3 regions of the Streptomyces sp. SID14515 genome follow, and region 2 is predicted to be linked to each of the others. Evidence: riboswitches for the same ligand, from Rfam matches in the RefSeq annotation. Region 2 holds a riboswitch; each other region holds the start of a gene.
The links. A riboswitch is a leader RNA that binds a small molecule or an ion and turns the genes downstream of it on or off. The one in region 2 is predicted to bind cobalamin.
Positions count from the first base shown of each region.

Region 1: linked by a shared signal. The riboswitch ahead of G3I54_RS10060 (CbtB-domain containing protein) and the one ahead of G3I54_RS12425 (iron ABC transporter permease) in region 2 are both predicted to bind cobalamin.
Region 3: linked by a shared signal. The riboswitch ahead of nrdI (class Ib ribonucleoside-diphosphate reductase assembly flavoprotein NrdI) and the one ahead of G3I54_RS12425 (iron ABC transporter permease) in region 2 are both predicted to bind cobalamin.

Region 1 is NZ_JAAGMH010000053.1:56,309-61,138, reverse strand. Features, by position in the region: gene G3I54_RS10075 (TetR/AcrR family transcriptional regulator) at 1-272, opposite strand, end outside; gene G3I54_RS10070 (SDR family oxidoreductase) at 305-1,111, opposite strand; gene G3I54_RS10065 (CbtA family protein) at 1,311-2,066, opposite strand; gene G3I54_RS10060 (CbtB-domain containing protein) at 2,136-2,351, opposite strand; adenosylcobalamin (AdoCbl) riboswitch at 2,397-2,491, opposite strand; gene G3I54_RS10055 (histidine phosphatase family protein) at 2,618-3,208, shown strand; gene G3I54_RS10050 (4'-phosphopantetheinyl transferase superfamily protein) at 3,251-4,069, opposite strand; gene G3I54_RS10045 (metallophosphoesterase) at 4,066-4,830, opposite strand, start outside.
Region 2 is NZ_JAAGMH010000065.1:244,091-248,920, reverse strand. Features, by position in the region: gene G3I54_RS12435 (ABC transporter substrate-binding protein) at 1-504, opposite strand, end outside; gene G3I54_RS12430 (ABC transporter ATP-binding protein) at 520-1,302, opposite strand; gene G3I54_RS12425 (iron ABC transporter permease) at 1,302-2,411, opposite strand; cobalamin riboswitch at 2,513-2,653, opposite strand; gene G3I54_RS12420 (S1 RNA-binding domain-containing protein) at 2,698-4,251, shown strand; gene G3I54_RS12415 (aldo/keto reductase) at 4,310-4,830, opposite strand, start outside.
Region 3 is NZ_JAAGMH010000130.1:18,983-23,812, forward strand. Features, by position in the region: gene nrdF (class 1b ribonucleoside-diphosphate reductase subunit beta) at 1-85, opposite strand, end outside; gene nrdE (class 1b ribonucleoside-diphosphate reductase subunit alpha) at 118-2,286, opposite strand; gene nrdI (class Ib ribonucleoside-diphosphate reductase assembly flavoprotein NrdI) at 2,283-2,711, opposite strand; cobalamin riboswitch at 2,878-3,102, opposite strand; gene dhaK (dihydroxyacetone kinase subunit DhaK) at 3,309-4,301, shown strand; gene dhaL (dihydroxyacetone kinase subunit DhaL) at 4,416-4,830, shown strand, end outside.

The sequences.
Region 1 (4,830 bases), on a different contig from region 2:
GCGAAGGCGACGTGACTGTCCCACCCCCGGCGCAGGTCCTCCACGGGGTCCGTCGTCTCGCCGCGCTCCCTCTTCGTCGCCAGGTACTTCTCGAAGCCGTGGTCGACGACGGCCGACAGCAGGCCTTCCTTGTCGCCGAAGTGGCGGTAGAGGGCCGGGGCGCCGACCTTCGCCGCCTCGCACACGGCGCGCGTGGAAATATCGCCGTCGGGCGACTCCCTGACCAGGGTGGCGGCCACTTCCAGGATGCGTGTGCGGGTGCTCGTACTCACCGGACGGACGCTATCAAGCGGCACGGCGGCGATCAGACGATGCCGCCGTTGGCCCGCAGCACCTGGCCGTTGACCCAGCGGGCCGGGCCGGCGAGGAAGGAGACCACCTCGGCTATGTCCTGCGGGGCGCCCAGCCGCTCCAGCGGCGGCTGGGCGGCCATCCGCGCGATGGTCTCCTCGTCCTTGCCGTCCAGGAACAGGGCGGTGGCGGTCGGCCCGGGCGCGACGGCGTTGACGGTGATGTCGCGGCCGCGCAGCTCGCGGGCGAGGATCAGGGTCATGGCCTCGACGGCGCCCTTGGTCGCGGCATAGGCGGTGTAGCCGGGCAGGGCAAGCGACAGCACCGAACTGGAGAAGTTGATGATGGCCCCGCCCTCGCGCAACCGCCGAGCGGCCTGCTGGTCGACGACGAACGTGCCCCGGATGTTGGTGCGGTGCATCCGGTCGAGCGTGTCGAGTTCGAGCTCGGCCAGCGGCGCGAGCGCCATGACCCCCGCCGCGTGCACCACGACGTCGACGCCGCCGAACGTCTCCTCGGCGGCATCGAAGAGCGCCGCGACGGCGACCTCGTCGGCCACGTCCGCCTGCTGTGCGAAGGCTTCACCGCCCGCGGCGGTGATGGCGGCGACGGCGGCCTCCGCCTCGGTCCGGTTGCCCGCGTAGTTGACGACGACCGCGAAGCCGTCGGCGGCGAGCCGTTCGGCACTCTCACGGCCGATACCCCGCGAGCCCCCGGTGACCACGGCCACCCGGCGAGGCGCGTCACCGGCGCGCGCGGCCTGCGCGGAGGACGCAGATGCGGATGCGGATGTGGGTACGGATGCGGACTGTTCGGTCATGGCAGTGCTCCTGGCGACTGGGGTCGCGGCGGTCCCGTGAAACCCGATGAGATCAACGCTAACACCGTCGCCGTAGCGGCGCTACCTCGCGAACGTAGCAATGATAATAAACATCGCTACCCCTCTTCCGCCCTGCCCGCACACGACAGAACCCGCCGGTAAGGCCCCCGGCGGGTTCTGTCGTGTGCGGGCGATCCGCTCAGTTCACCGCACTCGCGGTGCGGGGCGTCGCGGCACCGGCCGCGGGCGTCAGAAGGCGTTCGGTGAGATAGCCGAAGACCACGCCGAAGACGCTCCACAGCGTCGCCTGGACCGCGAGCGTCGAGAGCCTGAACTCCCACAGCAGGGCGGCCGGGAAGTCCTTGCCCACCTCGTCGAAGGAGGGCAGGAAGGCGTAGGAGAGGCCGATCAGCAGAACGAAGCCGGCGACGGCCACGATGGTGGCGTTCCAGTTGCCCAGTAGTGGAGCGAGCCGTTTGCCGATGATGACGGCGGCGACGGCCAGCAGCACGCTGAGGGCGACCATCAGGAAGAACAAGGTGGTGCGCTTGCCGATGGTGTCCGGGTTGCCGACGGCGGGCGGGTTCGCCGGGTACTTCAGGAACGGCACGACGTAGACAGTGAGCAGGGCGGCGCCCGCGATGAGCGCAGCCGTGGCCCGGGGGCCGAAGTCGCCGATGCGGCCCAGCGCGTAACAGAACACGAGGGCGGCGATCCCGCCCACGGCGACGCCGAAGACCAGGACGCCGGTGGCGAGTCCGCCGGTCGCCTGCATGGTGCGGCTGACCAGCTCCTCGCCGCCGCCGTGGTCGTGGCTGTGGGCCTCTTCGAGGGCGATGGCCGCGTCCACCTGGGACTCACCGAGGAAGTAGGCGACGGCGAGCGCGAGCGCACCCGCGATCAGGCCCGCGAGCATGCCGCGCACGAGCAGAGCTCTGACAGATATGGAGTTCACGATGGTTTCCTGATTTCTCTTGCTTCCCGTGTCCGCTGATTCCCTGGTGCTTCAGGCACCGCAGGCGCCTCAGTGGCAGGGGAAGCCGAGCAGGTGGCGGCCGTCGTGGACCCACTCGTGGACGCCTTCGCCCGAGATGAGCGCGGTGGCGCCCTGTTCGGCGCCGACGAAGTACAGCAGGACGAGCATGAGAATGCCGAAGAAGACCGCCCACGGGGCGAGGGCCTTCGCCGAGATCGGAGTGATCGCGGATGTCCCGGTTGCGGGAACGGCGGACTGTGCCATCGCAGTACCTCCTGTGGGAACACGCGTCCCTGTCGTGGTGCCTCGGACGAAGGTGCCGGGTCTGACTTCCCCGCACGGATGCGGGTTCACAGTGGCGCGACCGTGCCGGATTCTCACCGGACTTCCGTCACACCCTCGTCATGGTCGACGTGACCATACCGCCTGTACGCAGGTGCCGCCATGGTCCAATCTGCGGAGCCGCGGAGCGCGGATCCCTTGGGGCTACAGGACGTTGGGGCCCACGGTGAAGGAGTGAGGGCAGGAACATGACAGTACGGGTGATGTTGATCTCACCGGCGATGAACGCGGCGCTGCGGGAGGCCCGCTTCGACGGTGACGCTCCGCTGGACCGGTCCGGCCGGGAGCGCGCGCGGGCCGCGGCCGGCGCGGTGCCGGAAGCCGGGCTCGCGCTGAGCGGCCCCTCCGAGCGGTGCCGCGAGACCGCCGCGGCGCTCGGCCTGGCGGCGCGGGCCGAACCGGCCCTGGCCGGCTGGGACCTGGCGCGCTGGGCCGGCCGCCGTCTCGACGAGGTGGCCGCCGCCGAACCCGCGCAGGTGACCGCATGGCTCGGCGACCCCTCGGCGGCTCCGCACGGCGGCGAGTCGCTGCACGACCTGGTCGGGAGGATCGGGCGGTGGCTGGACTCCCTCGGCGGACCGGACGCACCCGGCACGAGCGTCCTGGCGGTGGCCGAGGCCGCCGTCGTCCGGGCAGCGGTCGTCCACGGTCTGCGGCTGCCGGCGGAGGCATTCTGGCGGCTGGACGTCGCCCCGCTGACGCTGACCGAACTCAGCGGGCGGTCGGGCCGGTGGAATGTGGCACTGGGCCGCCCCCTGACCGCTCCCCCGGCCGGCTGACCGTCACGGCACGTCGCGCTGTCCCGGCCGGTCGGCCGAACGTCACGCCGCCTCGCCGTCCCGCCAGTCGGGCCGGACCAGCACAGCCGTGGCGACGATCCCGTCCTCGATCCGCCAGAACCCGTGCAGGGTCGTCGGCAGCGCCGGGTCGGTGAGCAGCAGACGGGCGGCGAAGGAGCCCTCGGCGGCCACCCCGTCCCGAGGACCGTCACTGTCACCCGGCCCGGAGAGGCCGGACGGGCCGGAGAGACCGGACGGGCTGCCCAGGCCGCTCAGGCCGTCCGGGCTGCTCGGACTGCCCGGACCGCCGTCGGCCCGATGGAACGTCAGGTCGGCCTCGGTGAAGTCGAGTTCGAGGCCCGTGATCGGATACCAGGTCTTGAAGACGCTCTCCTTCGCGCTGAACAGGACCCGGTCCCAGTGGATTTCGCCCGAGTCCATTTCGCCCGTGCCCTCCGCCGCGGGCGGACCGATCCGCTCGCGCTCGGCGGGCAGCGTCACCAACTCCCGTACGCCGCTGGGGAGCGGGGCGTGCGGTTCCGCGTCGATGCCCAGCGACAGCACGTCCTTCGCACGGGCCAGCGCGGCCGCCCGGTACCCGGCGCAGTGGGTGAGGCTGCCGACGATTCCCTCGGGCCACAGCGGTCTTCCGCGGTGGCCGTGGAGCACGGCCACCGGCGGCAGGCCGAGTCCGGCCATGGCGCGCCGGGCACAGGCACGGGCCGTCGCGAAGTCGTTCCGGCGTTTGGCCACGCTCTTGGCGATCAGCGCCTCCTCCTCCGGGAAGAGGGTTCCGTCCGGGACGCTGTCCGCGCGGGTCGCGGCACAGGAGACGTCGGCGGGCAGCAGCAGCTCGATCACGATGTGCCTCCGGGGGTGCGCGGCCGCGCGGACGGTTCGGCGTCGGTACGGGCCGGCGGGGCGGGGTCGCCCTCGTACGGGAGGATCTGCCGCAGCAGGCCGCGCGGGTGCCCCCGCTCGCGCCACTCCCTGGGGTAGCCGATGGAGACCTCCTCGAAGCGCACCCCGTCGTACCAGGTCGTACGGGGGATGTGGAGGTGGCCGTAGACGACGGCGGTGACGTTGAAGCGGCGGTGCCAGTCGGCGGTCAGTTCGGTGCCGCACCACTGCGCGAACTCCGGGTACCACATCACCGACGTGGGCTCCCGCACCAACGGCCAGTGCCCGGCGAGGACGAGGGGTATCTCGGGGTCGTGCTCCGCGAGCCGGCGTTCGGTCGCGGCGACCCGGGCGCGGCACCAGTCGTCCCGGGTCGGATAGGGGTCCGGGTGGAGGAGGTACTCGTCGTTGCAGACGATGCCGGACTCGTGCGCGACGGCGAGCGACTCCTCCTTCGTGTGCGTTCCCGGGGCGCGGAAGGTGTAGTCGTACAGAAGGAAGAGCGGTGCGATCGCCACCGGTCCGTCCGGGCCCGGCCAGAGCGGGAAGGGGTCTTCCGGAGTCGTCACGCCGAGATCCCGGCACAGCTCGACGAGGTGGTCGTAGCGGGCCTGGCCGCGCAGTTGGACCGGGTCCTTGTTCAGGGTCCACAGCTCGTGGTTGCCGGGGGTCCAGATCACCTGGGCGAAGCGTTCCGCGAGGAGTGCGAGCGCCCACCGGAT
Region 2 (4,830 bases):
GCGGGCCTTGCCCTGCCCGTTGCGGCACGACTCGCTCAGCAGGTACGAGTCGACGCCCACGCGCTTCAGTTCGGCGGGGGTGAACCCCTCCCCCTCGTTGAAGCCGTAGTTCCAGCCGGCGAAGACCAGGTCGGCGCGGGCGTCGAGGACGAGTTCCTTGTTGATCCGTTCCTTGGAGAGCCACTTGGTCTTCCGGTAGCCGTCCTTCCAGGGGACGGACGTCATGTCGCCCTTGTCGTCGGGCATCACGTATCCGGCCATGTGGTCCGCCAGTCCGAGGGCGAACATGATCTCGGTGATGCCGACGTCGTTGGTCACGACGCGCTGCGGGGCCTTGTCGTAGCTCTTCTTCTCGCCGCAGTTCTCGACGGTCACCGGGTAGTGCCGGTCGGCGCCGGCCTGGTCGTCCTTGTTGTCGGCCCGGTCGGTGACGTCCGCTCCGCAGCCGGTGAGGGCCAGGGCGGCTGCGAGAGCGAGCGCTGCGGGGCGCAGGGGGTTCGGCATGGTGGTCGAGGCTCCTCAGGAGGTGGGGCGGGCAGGGGGAAGGTCGAAGAGCAGTTGGAGCGCGCCGGTCTCTGGGTGGGCGACGCGGTGTGCCCGTACGCCGAAGACGTCGGCCAGCAGTTCGGTGGTCAGGACGGCGTCCGGGGCCCCGGAGGCGACGATCCGGCCGCCGTCGATGACATGGACGAGGTCGCAGTGCAGGGCGGCGAGGTTCAGGTCGTGCAGGGCGGTGAGCACGGTCAGGCCGCTGCCCCGGACCAGGGCGAGGACTTCCAGCTGGTGCGCGATGTCCAGGTGGTTGGTGGGCTCGTCGAGGACCAGGACCCGGGGCTGCTGGGCCAGGGCGCGGGCGATCAGGACGCGTTGCCGCTCGCCGCCGGAGAGGGTGAGGAAGCCGCGTTCGGCGAGGTGACCCGCGCCGACTCCTTCCAGGGCGTCGGCGCAGTGCCGGCGGTCCTCGTCGGTCGTCCGGGCCACCGGCCCCTGGTGCGGCAGACGCCCCATGGCGACGATCTCGGCCACGGTGAAGTCGAACTCCGCGACCGCGTCCTGCGGAAGCGCGGCCAGTCGGCGGGCGCCTTCCCTGACGCTCAGGGCGTGGAGGTCCTCACCGCCGATCCTGACGGCGCCGGCCGAGGGGCGCAGGGCCCGGTAGACGCAGCGCAGCAGGGTGGACTTCCCGCTGCCGTTGGGGCCGACCAGGCCGACGAGTTGTCCGTCGGCCGCGCCGAGGGTGACCTGGTCCACCAGCCGTGCACCGGCGATCTCGACGGTGAGCGCGTCGATGTCGATCCGCATCAGATGCCTCCGAAGGAGTAGGCGCGCCGGCGCATGAGGAGGAGGAAGCAGGGAACACCGATGACCGCGGTGAGGACGCCCACCGGGAGTTCGGCCGGCGCCAGCACCACGCGCGAGAGGATGTCCACCCAGATCAGCAGGACGGCTCCGGCGAGAGGGGCGGCGGCCAGGAGCCGGCGGTGGTCGGCGCCGACCAGCATCCGCACGGCGTGCGGGACCATCAGGCCGACGAAGCCGATCGCTCCGCTCACCGCGACGACCGCCCCGGTGACGGCCGCGGAGACGAGGAAGAGCTCCTTGCGCAGTCTCCCGGCGTCGACGCCGAGCGCGGCGGCGGTCTCGTCGCCCATGGCGAGGGCGTTCAGGCGCCGGGCCGACCAGCCGAGGTGCGCGATTCCGGCGAGCACCGCTCCGGCGGCGATCGGCACGGCAGCCCAGTTGGCACCGCTGAGACTGCCGAGCAGCCACATCATCGCGGAGCGGGCCGCTTCCCCGCGCTCGGCCGCGAACACCATGAAGGTGGTGACGGCCGAGAACCCGTAGTACATCGCGGTCCCCGTCAGCACGAGCCGGAGCGGGGTCAGTCCGCGTTCGGTGCGGGCGACCGCGTACACGAGCAGCATGGCGAGGAGTGCGGAGAGGAACGCCGCCGTGGACAGGGCCCAGATGCCGAGCGCTCCCAGGGCCCCGAAGATGAGCACGGCGTTGGCGCCGACCGCCGCGCCCGAGGAGATGCCGAGCACGAACGGGTCGGCGAGCGCGTTGCGCACCATGGCCTGGACGGCGACGCCGATGGCCGAAAGACCGGCTCCCACGACAGCGGCCAGAACCGCTCGTGGCAGGCGCAGTTCCCAGACGATGGTGTAGGCCGGGACCTCGTCGGCGCCGATGGCCCCTCCGGTCAGCCCCGCCCAGAGGTAGCGCAGCACTTCCGCCCAGGAGAGCCCCGAGGCGCCGAGTCCCGCCCCGCAGACGAGCGAGAGGGGCAGGGCCAGGCAGAGACCGGTCAGGAGGATCGGCAGGGGTACGCGCCAGGGTGGCGCCGATCCCGCGCCGACGGGCGCCGGGCGTGACGGTTTGGAAGGTATGTGGTCGAGCGACGTGGCCACGGATCGGTCGCTTTCGCCTCGGGCCGTACGTCTGCGCGAGGAGGAGCGGCCCCGGACGGCGGCCGCCCCGCGCAGCGCCTTTTCGCAGTCCACGGCGAATGGTCAGGAGCCTTCTCCCCCACGGGTGATCGGGCTCGCGGAACCAGTGGTTCCGCCTACCGTTGCGGGTCAGCGCCGGATTTCGACCGGACTTCCCCCGCGGGGAATCCGCAGCTTAGCGGGTAGGGCCGTCCCTCCTTCGGGGAGGGCGAGCGGCGGCAGAAGTCCGGTGCTGAAGGATGTGGGCATGCCGACCTATGTCTACCGCGTGACCAAGTACGACCCCGGCCACCGTGACGAACACGGGCGCTACACCGGCCCGGAGGACACCGCCAGCGACCGGGGCGCGGTCGAGGCCGCGTACCTCCGGGCCGTCGCGGCCTTCGCGGAGGACTCGGGCGTCGACCGGCCGGTGGTACGCGAGCCGCAGGTCCCGTCCCTCGCCCACTTCGGCGTCGAGCCGCCGGTGGACGGCTTCGGGCTGACCGGACTGTTCCCGTCCGGCCGGGACGGCGCGCCGGAGGAGTCGCCGGAATGCCGTCCGGGCGGCTCAACGGCGGTTCTTCCGGCGGGCTTTCACGACGGGGCCGAGGTGTCGCTCGATGTCGGGCTGGAGTTGGTGCGGTCCATGCTGCGCGACAGCGGCGCGTGGTGCCGGCTGGAGGTGGAGGACAGGTTCGCGGTCCACGTGGGCTGGGACCAGTACCTCTACGTCGGCAGTGACCGGCCCTGCGAGCGAGCGCTCGCGCAAACCCGGCGGCTCGGGCTCTTCGCGGAGCGCCTGGACTCCTCCCCGTACGCCGTGGAGACCGACGGCGAGCAGGTCCGGCGCCCGGCCGACGACGCGTTCTGGTCCGGTCTGCGCCGGATGGTCTCGGCGTGCCGCGCGGGCGTGCTGGAGGAGATGTACGTCGAGGGCGCCTCACGGTGGCACCGCCTCACCCGGGACGGCGTCGACGCGGTGCGGGCCCGGATCGCGCCCCGGGCCCGGCTCGCCGTGTGGCCGGACCTGTCCAGTGACGTCGAGGCGGTGCTCGGCGCCCTCCCGGCCGAGGGCACGGTGGAATGCGTCTGGCAGGACGCGGACGGGGACGTGCGCAGCGTCCTCGCCGACGAGGACTGCTTTCCGGCCCTGACCGCCCGGCTGTCCGGTGCCGCCGCCGTGGCGCTCCTGCCCCTGACCGCCGACGAACGCGTCCCGCTGTTCACGGGCGTCATGCCCGACGCCGACGGGGTGCTGCGCGCTCGCTGGGGTGCCGAACCGACGCCGAGCGACCGGGACTGGGCCCTCCTCAGGACGCTTCGCCCCGGGCAGATCGTCACCGGCACGGTGACCCATATCGCCTCCTTCGGCGTCACCTTCGTGGACATCGGCGGTTTCGAGGCGATGATCAACATTCCCGAGCTGTCGTGGCGACGCTTCGAGCACCCGTCCGATGTCGTCTCCGTCGGCGAGGAGATCGTCGCCGAGATTCTCGGTGTCGAGTTCCTGCCCGAGCGTGTGTCGCTGTCCCTCAAGTCCCTGCACGAAGATCCGATGCGGCTGCTGACCGGGCAGATCGGCCGGACGCTCGTCGGCCCGGTGACCAGGGTCGTGCCCTTCGGTGTGTTCGTACGCGTCGAGGATGCGGAGGACGGGTTCGAGGGGCTGGTGCACATCGCCGAGCTGGCGGACGAACACCTAGCCGGCCCGGAGATCGCGCTCCGGGCCGGCGACGCCCTGCCGGTCAGGATCATGGACGTGGACCTGCCCCGGCGGCGGATCGTCCTCTCGAACCGGCAGGCCGTCGCACGGGGCTGACACGCGCGGGCCTGACACGCAGTGGGCTGACACCACGGCCCGGTCTGCGGGGGCTCGTTCAGTTGCCCACGCCGAGGCCCGCCATGAACGCGGACGGATAGCGGTCGCCGCGTGCCGAGCCCGGCGGAACCGCCTTCTCGATCTCGGCGAGGTCGTCCGCGGTGAGCTCCAGGTCCAGTGCGGGCAGCGCCTCGGTCAGCCGTTCGCGGGTGCGGGCGCCGACGAGCGGCACGATGTCCTGGCCCTGTGCGGCCACCCAGGCGATGACCAGCTGGGCGACGGTGCACCCCTTGGCCTCGGCGACCCGGCGCAGGGCGTCCACGAGAGCGAGGTTGTGCTCCACGTTCCCGCTGGAGAAACGCGGTCCGAAGCCGCGGCTGTCGCCGGGGGCGGAGCGGGCGGTGGACCAGTGGCCGGAGATCAGGCCGCGGCCCAGGACTCCGTACGCGGTGAGACCGATGCCGAGCTCCCGCAGCGTGGGCAGGACGTCCGCCTCGACGGCGCGGGAGATCAGCGAGTACTCGATCTGAAGGTCGGCGATCGGGTGCACGGCGTGCGCCCGGCGGATCGTCGCGGCGT
Region 3 (4,830 bases), on a different contig from region 2:
TCGGGCGGAGCCGGGCAGCCGGGTCGTGGCGGTAGGACGGCGGGGTGACCGAGATGTCGGTCACCGGGGCGGGGGTGGTGGTCATCGTGGGTACCTTCGGGTGCGTGCGGCGGGCGGTCACAGGGTGCAGGAGAGGCAGTTCTCGATCTCGGTGCCTTCCAGGGCCTCCTGGCGCAGCCGGATGTAGTAGAGGGTCTTGATGCCTTTGCGCCAGGCGTGGATCTGCGCCTTGTTGAGGTCGCGGGTGGTCGCGGTGTCCCGGAAGAACAGCGTGCAGCTGAGGCCCTGGTCGACGTGCTGGGTGGCTGCCGCGTAGGTGTCGATGATCTTCTCGTAGCCGATCTCGTACGCGTCCTGGAAGTACTCCAGGTTGTCGTTGTCCAGGTGCGGGGCCGGGTAGTAGACGCGGCCGAGGCGGCCTTCCTTGCGGATCTCGATCTTGGCTGCGACGGGGTGGATGGAGGCGGTCGCGTCGTTGATGTAGCTGATGGATCCGGTGGGCGGGACGGCCTGGAGGTACTGGTTGTAGATGCCGTGCGCCCGGACGGACGCCTTCAGCTCCCGCCAGTCGTCCTGGGTCGGCAGCTGAACGCCGGCCTCGGCGAAGAGCGTGCGGACCCGGTCGGTGGCCGGCTCCCAGGCACGCTCGGTGTACTTGTCGAAGTACGAGCCGTCGGCGTACGCGGAGTGCTCGAACCCGTCGAAGGCGGTGCCGCGTTCGATCGCGATCCGGTTCGAGGCGCGCAGGGCGTGGAAGGCGACGGCGTAGAAGTACAGGTTCGTGAAGTCGACGCCCTCCTCGCTGCCGTAGTGGATGCGCTGCGAGGCGAGGTAGCCGTGCAGGTTCATCTGGCCCAGGCCGATGGCGTGCGAGCGCTCGTTGCCGTGGGCCACGGAGGGCACGGCGTCGATGTCCGACTGGTCGGAGACGGAGGTCAGCCCGCGTACGGCGGTTTCCACCGTCGCGCCGAGGTCACCGGAGCCCATGGCGGCGGCGATGTTCAGCGAGCCGAGGTTGCAGGAGATGTCCTTGCCGACGGTCTCGTAGTTCGCCGCGGCGTCGTAGGTGCTGGGTGTGTTGACCTGGAGGATCTCCGAGCACAGGTTGGACATGTTGATCCAGCCGGGGATCGGGTTGGCCCGGTTCACCGTGTCCTCGAACAGCAGGTACGGGTAGCCGGACTCGAACTGGAGCTCCGCGATCGTCTTGAAGAACTCCCGCGCGCTCAGCACGGTCCTACGGATCCGCGGGTTGGCCACCAGGTCGTCGTAGTGCTCGCTGACCGAGAGGTCGGAGAGCGGCTTTCCGTACTCGCGCTCGACGTCGTACGGCGAGAACAGGTGCATGTCCTCGTTGCGCTTGGCGAGTTCGAAGGTGATGTCGGGCACGACCACGCCGAGCGAGAGGGTCTTGATGCGGATCTTCTCGTCCGCGTTCTCCCGCTTGGTGTCCAGGAACCGCATGATGTCGGGGTGGTGGGCGTGCAGATACACCGCGCCCGCGCCCTGCCGTGCGCCGAGTTGGTTGGCGTAGCTGAAGGAGTCCTCCAGCAGTTTCATCACGGGCACGACACCGGAGGACTGGTTCTCGATCTTCTTGATCGGCGCGCCCTGCTCGCGGAGGTTCGTCAGCAGCAGCGCCACTCCGCCGCCGCGCTTGCTGAGCTGGAGCGCGGAGTTGATGCCGCGTCCGATGGACTCCAGGTTGTCCTCGACCCGCAGCAGGAAGCAGGAGACCAGCTCACCGCGCTGCGCCTTGCCCGCGTTGAGGAAGGTCGGCGTCGCGGGCTGGAAGCGGCCGGTCATCATCTCGTCCACCAGCGCGGAGGCCAGCTTCTCGTCCCCGGCGCCGAGGAACAGCGCGGTGGCGACGACGCGGTCCTCGTACCGCTCCAGGAAGCGCGAGCCGTCGAACGTCTTGAGTGTGTACGAGGTGTAGTACTTGAACGCCCCGAGGAAGGTACGGAACCGGTGCTCGTGGGCGTACGCCTGCCGGTACAGGCCCTCCAGGAAGCTCCAGTCGTAACGCCGGAACGGCGCCTCCTCGTAGTAGTCGTTGCCGATCAGGTGGTCGATCTTCTCCTTCAGCGACCCGAACTCCACCGTGTTCGGGTTGACGTGCTGGAGGAAGTACTGCCGGACGGCCTCGCGGTCCTGGTCGAACTGGATGCGGCCGTCGCAGTCGTACATGTTCAGCATGGCGTTGAGCGCGTGGTAGTCCCGGCGGGTGCCGACCGATTCACGCTCGGCGGGCGGCGCGGTGATCGTCGTGCTGATGATGCTCATGCCCTCGGCCGTGCCAAGGGTTCCTGTCGTGTCCAAAACTTCCGCAGCCCTTCCCTCACGGCACGGACATCGCGGTCCGTGCCCAGCAGTTCGAATCGGTACAGCTCCGGGACCCCGCACTTCGCCGAGATGACCCGGCCGGCCAGGCAGTAGTCCACGCCGAAGTTGGTGTTCCCGGAGGCGATCACTCCGCGCAGCAGCGCTCTGTTCGCCTCGACGTTCAGGAAGCGGATCACCTGTTTCGGGACCGCGCCGGCGCGTTCACCGCCGCCGTAGGTCGGCACGATCAGGACGTACGGCTCGGTGGCCTCGGGCATGCCCTCGCGACGCGGGTGCAGGGGGATGCGGGTGGCAGGCAACTCCAGCTTCTCCACGAAGCGTTTGGTGTTCTCCGAGACGCTGGAAAAATAGATCAGACCGCTCAACGGTCGCCGCCTCCTCTCGCTCGTTCCTGTCTCCGTCGTCCGAGGACCGGAGGGGAGCGGCGGCACGTGAGGCGGAGAGCGGGGCGGCGATGAAGGCATGCCGGGCCCGGCTCCGTACGACGGCCACGCGACCCTCCCTCGGGGTCTCGAAGCGCGTGCACCGCATACGGGTGCACGCGCCGGTGGCAGGTCTTCGGACTCGCGGGCCTGTTCTGACGTACGTCAGGACGCCTAGTGGCCGTCGCTTCCCGGGCCCGTTTCCCGGACCCAGTGCGTTGTGACGGCGTTCGTTCCCGCTCACCGCTGCGGGGCAGTCCCGGATTTGCACCGGGTTCCCTCTTGCCTCGCGGGGCACAACCGTGCCCCGCGAACCACCAGCAACGACAACACTACATCTGGAGGGTTGGCGATGCACGCAACCCCAGATGTTGTGTTGCGCGACGAAGTTAGGTATACCTAACCCCTCGGCGGTCGGCTCACCCCTGCCCTCGTGCGCCCGCACGCCTCCCCGACAGGCCGAAGCGTCGCAAGCCGCTCCACATGACGCTTCTGCGGGATCATGGGAGACGCCGCTACTTGGCTCACGAGGAGGCAGACATGAAAATGCTGATCAACGTTCCCGAGACGGTAGTCGCCGATGCCCTGAGGGGTATCGCAGCAGCGCACCCCGAGCTGACCGTCGATGTGGAGAACCGGGTCGTCGCCCGGAAGGACGCGCCCGTGGCGGGGAAGGTGGGGCTCGTCTCCGGGGGCGGTTCCGGGCATGAGCCGCTGCACGCCGGGTTCGTCGGGCCCGGGATGCTGTCGGCCGCCTGTCCCGGGGAGGTCTTCACCTCCCCCGTGCCGGACCAGATGGTGCGGGCGGCGGCGGCCGTCGACAGTGGGGCGGGGGTGCTGTTCGTCGTCAAGAACTACACCGGTGACGTGCTCAACTTCGAGATGGCCGCCGAGCTGGCCGAGGACGAGGGGGTCCAGGTCGCCCAGGTGGTGGTGGACGACGATGTGGCCGTGAGCGACAGTACGTTCACCGCCGGGCGACGCGGTACGGGAGCGACGCTGTTCGTCGAGAAGATCGCCGGAGCGCTGGCGGACGAGGGCGCTCCGCTGGAGCGGGTGGCCGCGGTCGCGCGGCAGGTGAACGGGGCCTCGCGCAGCTTCGGGGTGGCGCTCGGCGCGGTCACCACGCCGGCCAAGGGCAGCCCCACCTTCGATCTGCCCACCGGGGAGCTGGAGTTGGGCATCGGGATCCATGGGGAGCCGGGGCGTGAGCGGCGGCCGATGATGACGTCCGGGGAGATCGCCGACTTCGCCGTGAACGCGATCCTGGAGGATCTGCGCCCCACCGGTCCGGTGCTGGCGCTGGTGAACGGCATGGGGGCGACACCCTTGCTGGAGCTGTACGGGTTCAACGCCGAGGTCCACCGGGTGCTGTCCGAGCGGGGCGTTCCGGTGGCTCGTACGCTCGTGGGGAACTATGTGACGTCGCTCGACATGGCAGGCTGCTCGGTGACGCTGTGCCAGGTCGACGAGGAGCTGCTGCGACTGTGGGACGCGCCGGTGCGGACGGCCGCGCTCCGCTGGGGCTGCTGAACCACGGGCCGGATCCCGTGACCGTGTACGCGACCCCGGCACGGGGCCGGTCGGCCGTACTGCCCGTGCCGCCGGGACGATCGGTCCCGGCGGGACCGAGGAACAGGAGATCATGTGCTCGACACCGACTTCTTCCGCCGCTGGATGACCGCTGTCGCGGCGTCCGTGGAGCGTGAGGCGAACCATCTGACGGAGCTGGACTCGGCGATCGGGGACGCCGATCACGGCAGCAATCTTCAGCGCGGCTTCACGGCGGTGACGGCGGTGCTGGAGAAGGACGCGCCCGCCACCCCCGGTGCGGTGCTCACCCTGGCCGGACGGCAGCTCATCTCCACCGTCGGCGGGGCGTCCGGTCCGCTGTACGGGACGCTGCTGCGCCGTACGGGCAAGGCGCTCGGCGACGCCGACGAGGTGACGCCGGAGCAGTTGGCGCAGGCGTTCGCGGCGGGCGTCGCCGCGGTGGGGCAGCTGGGCGGCGCCCAGGCCGGGGACAAGACGATGCTCGACGCGCTGCTGCCCGCGGCGGAGG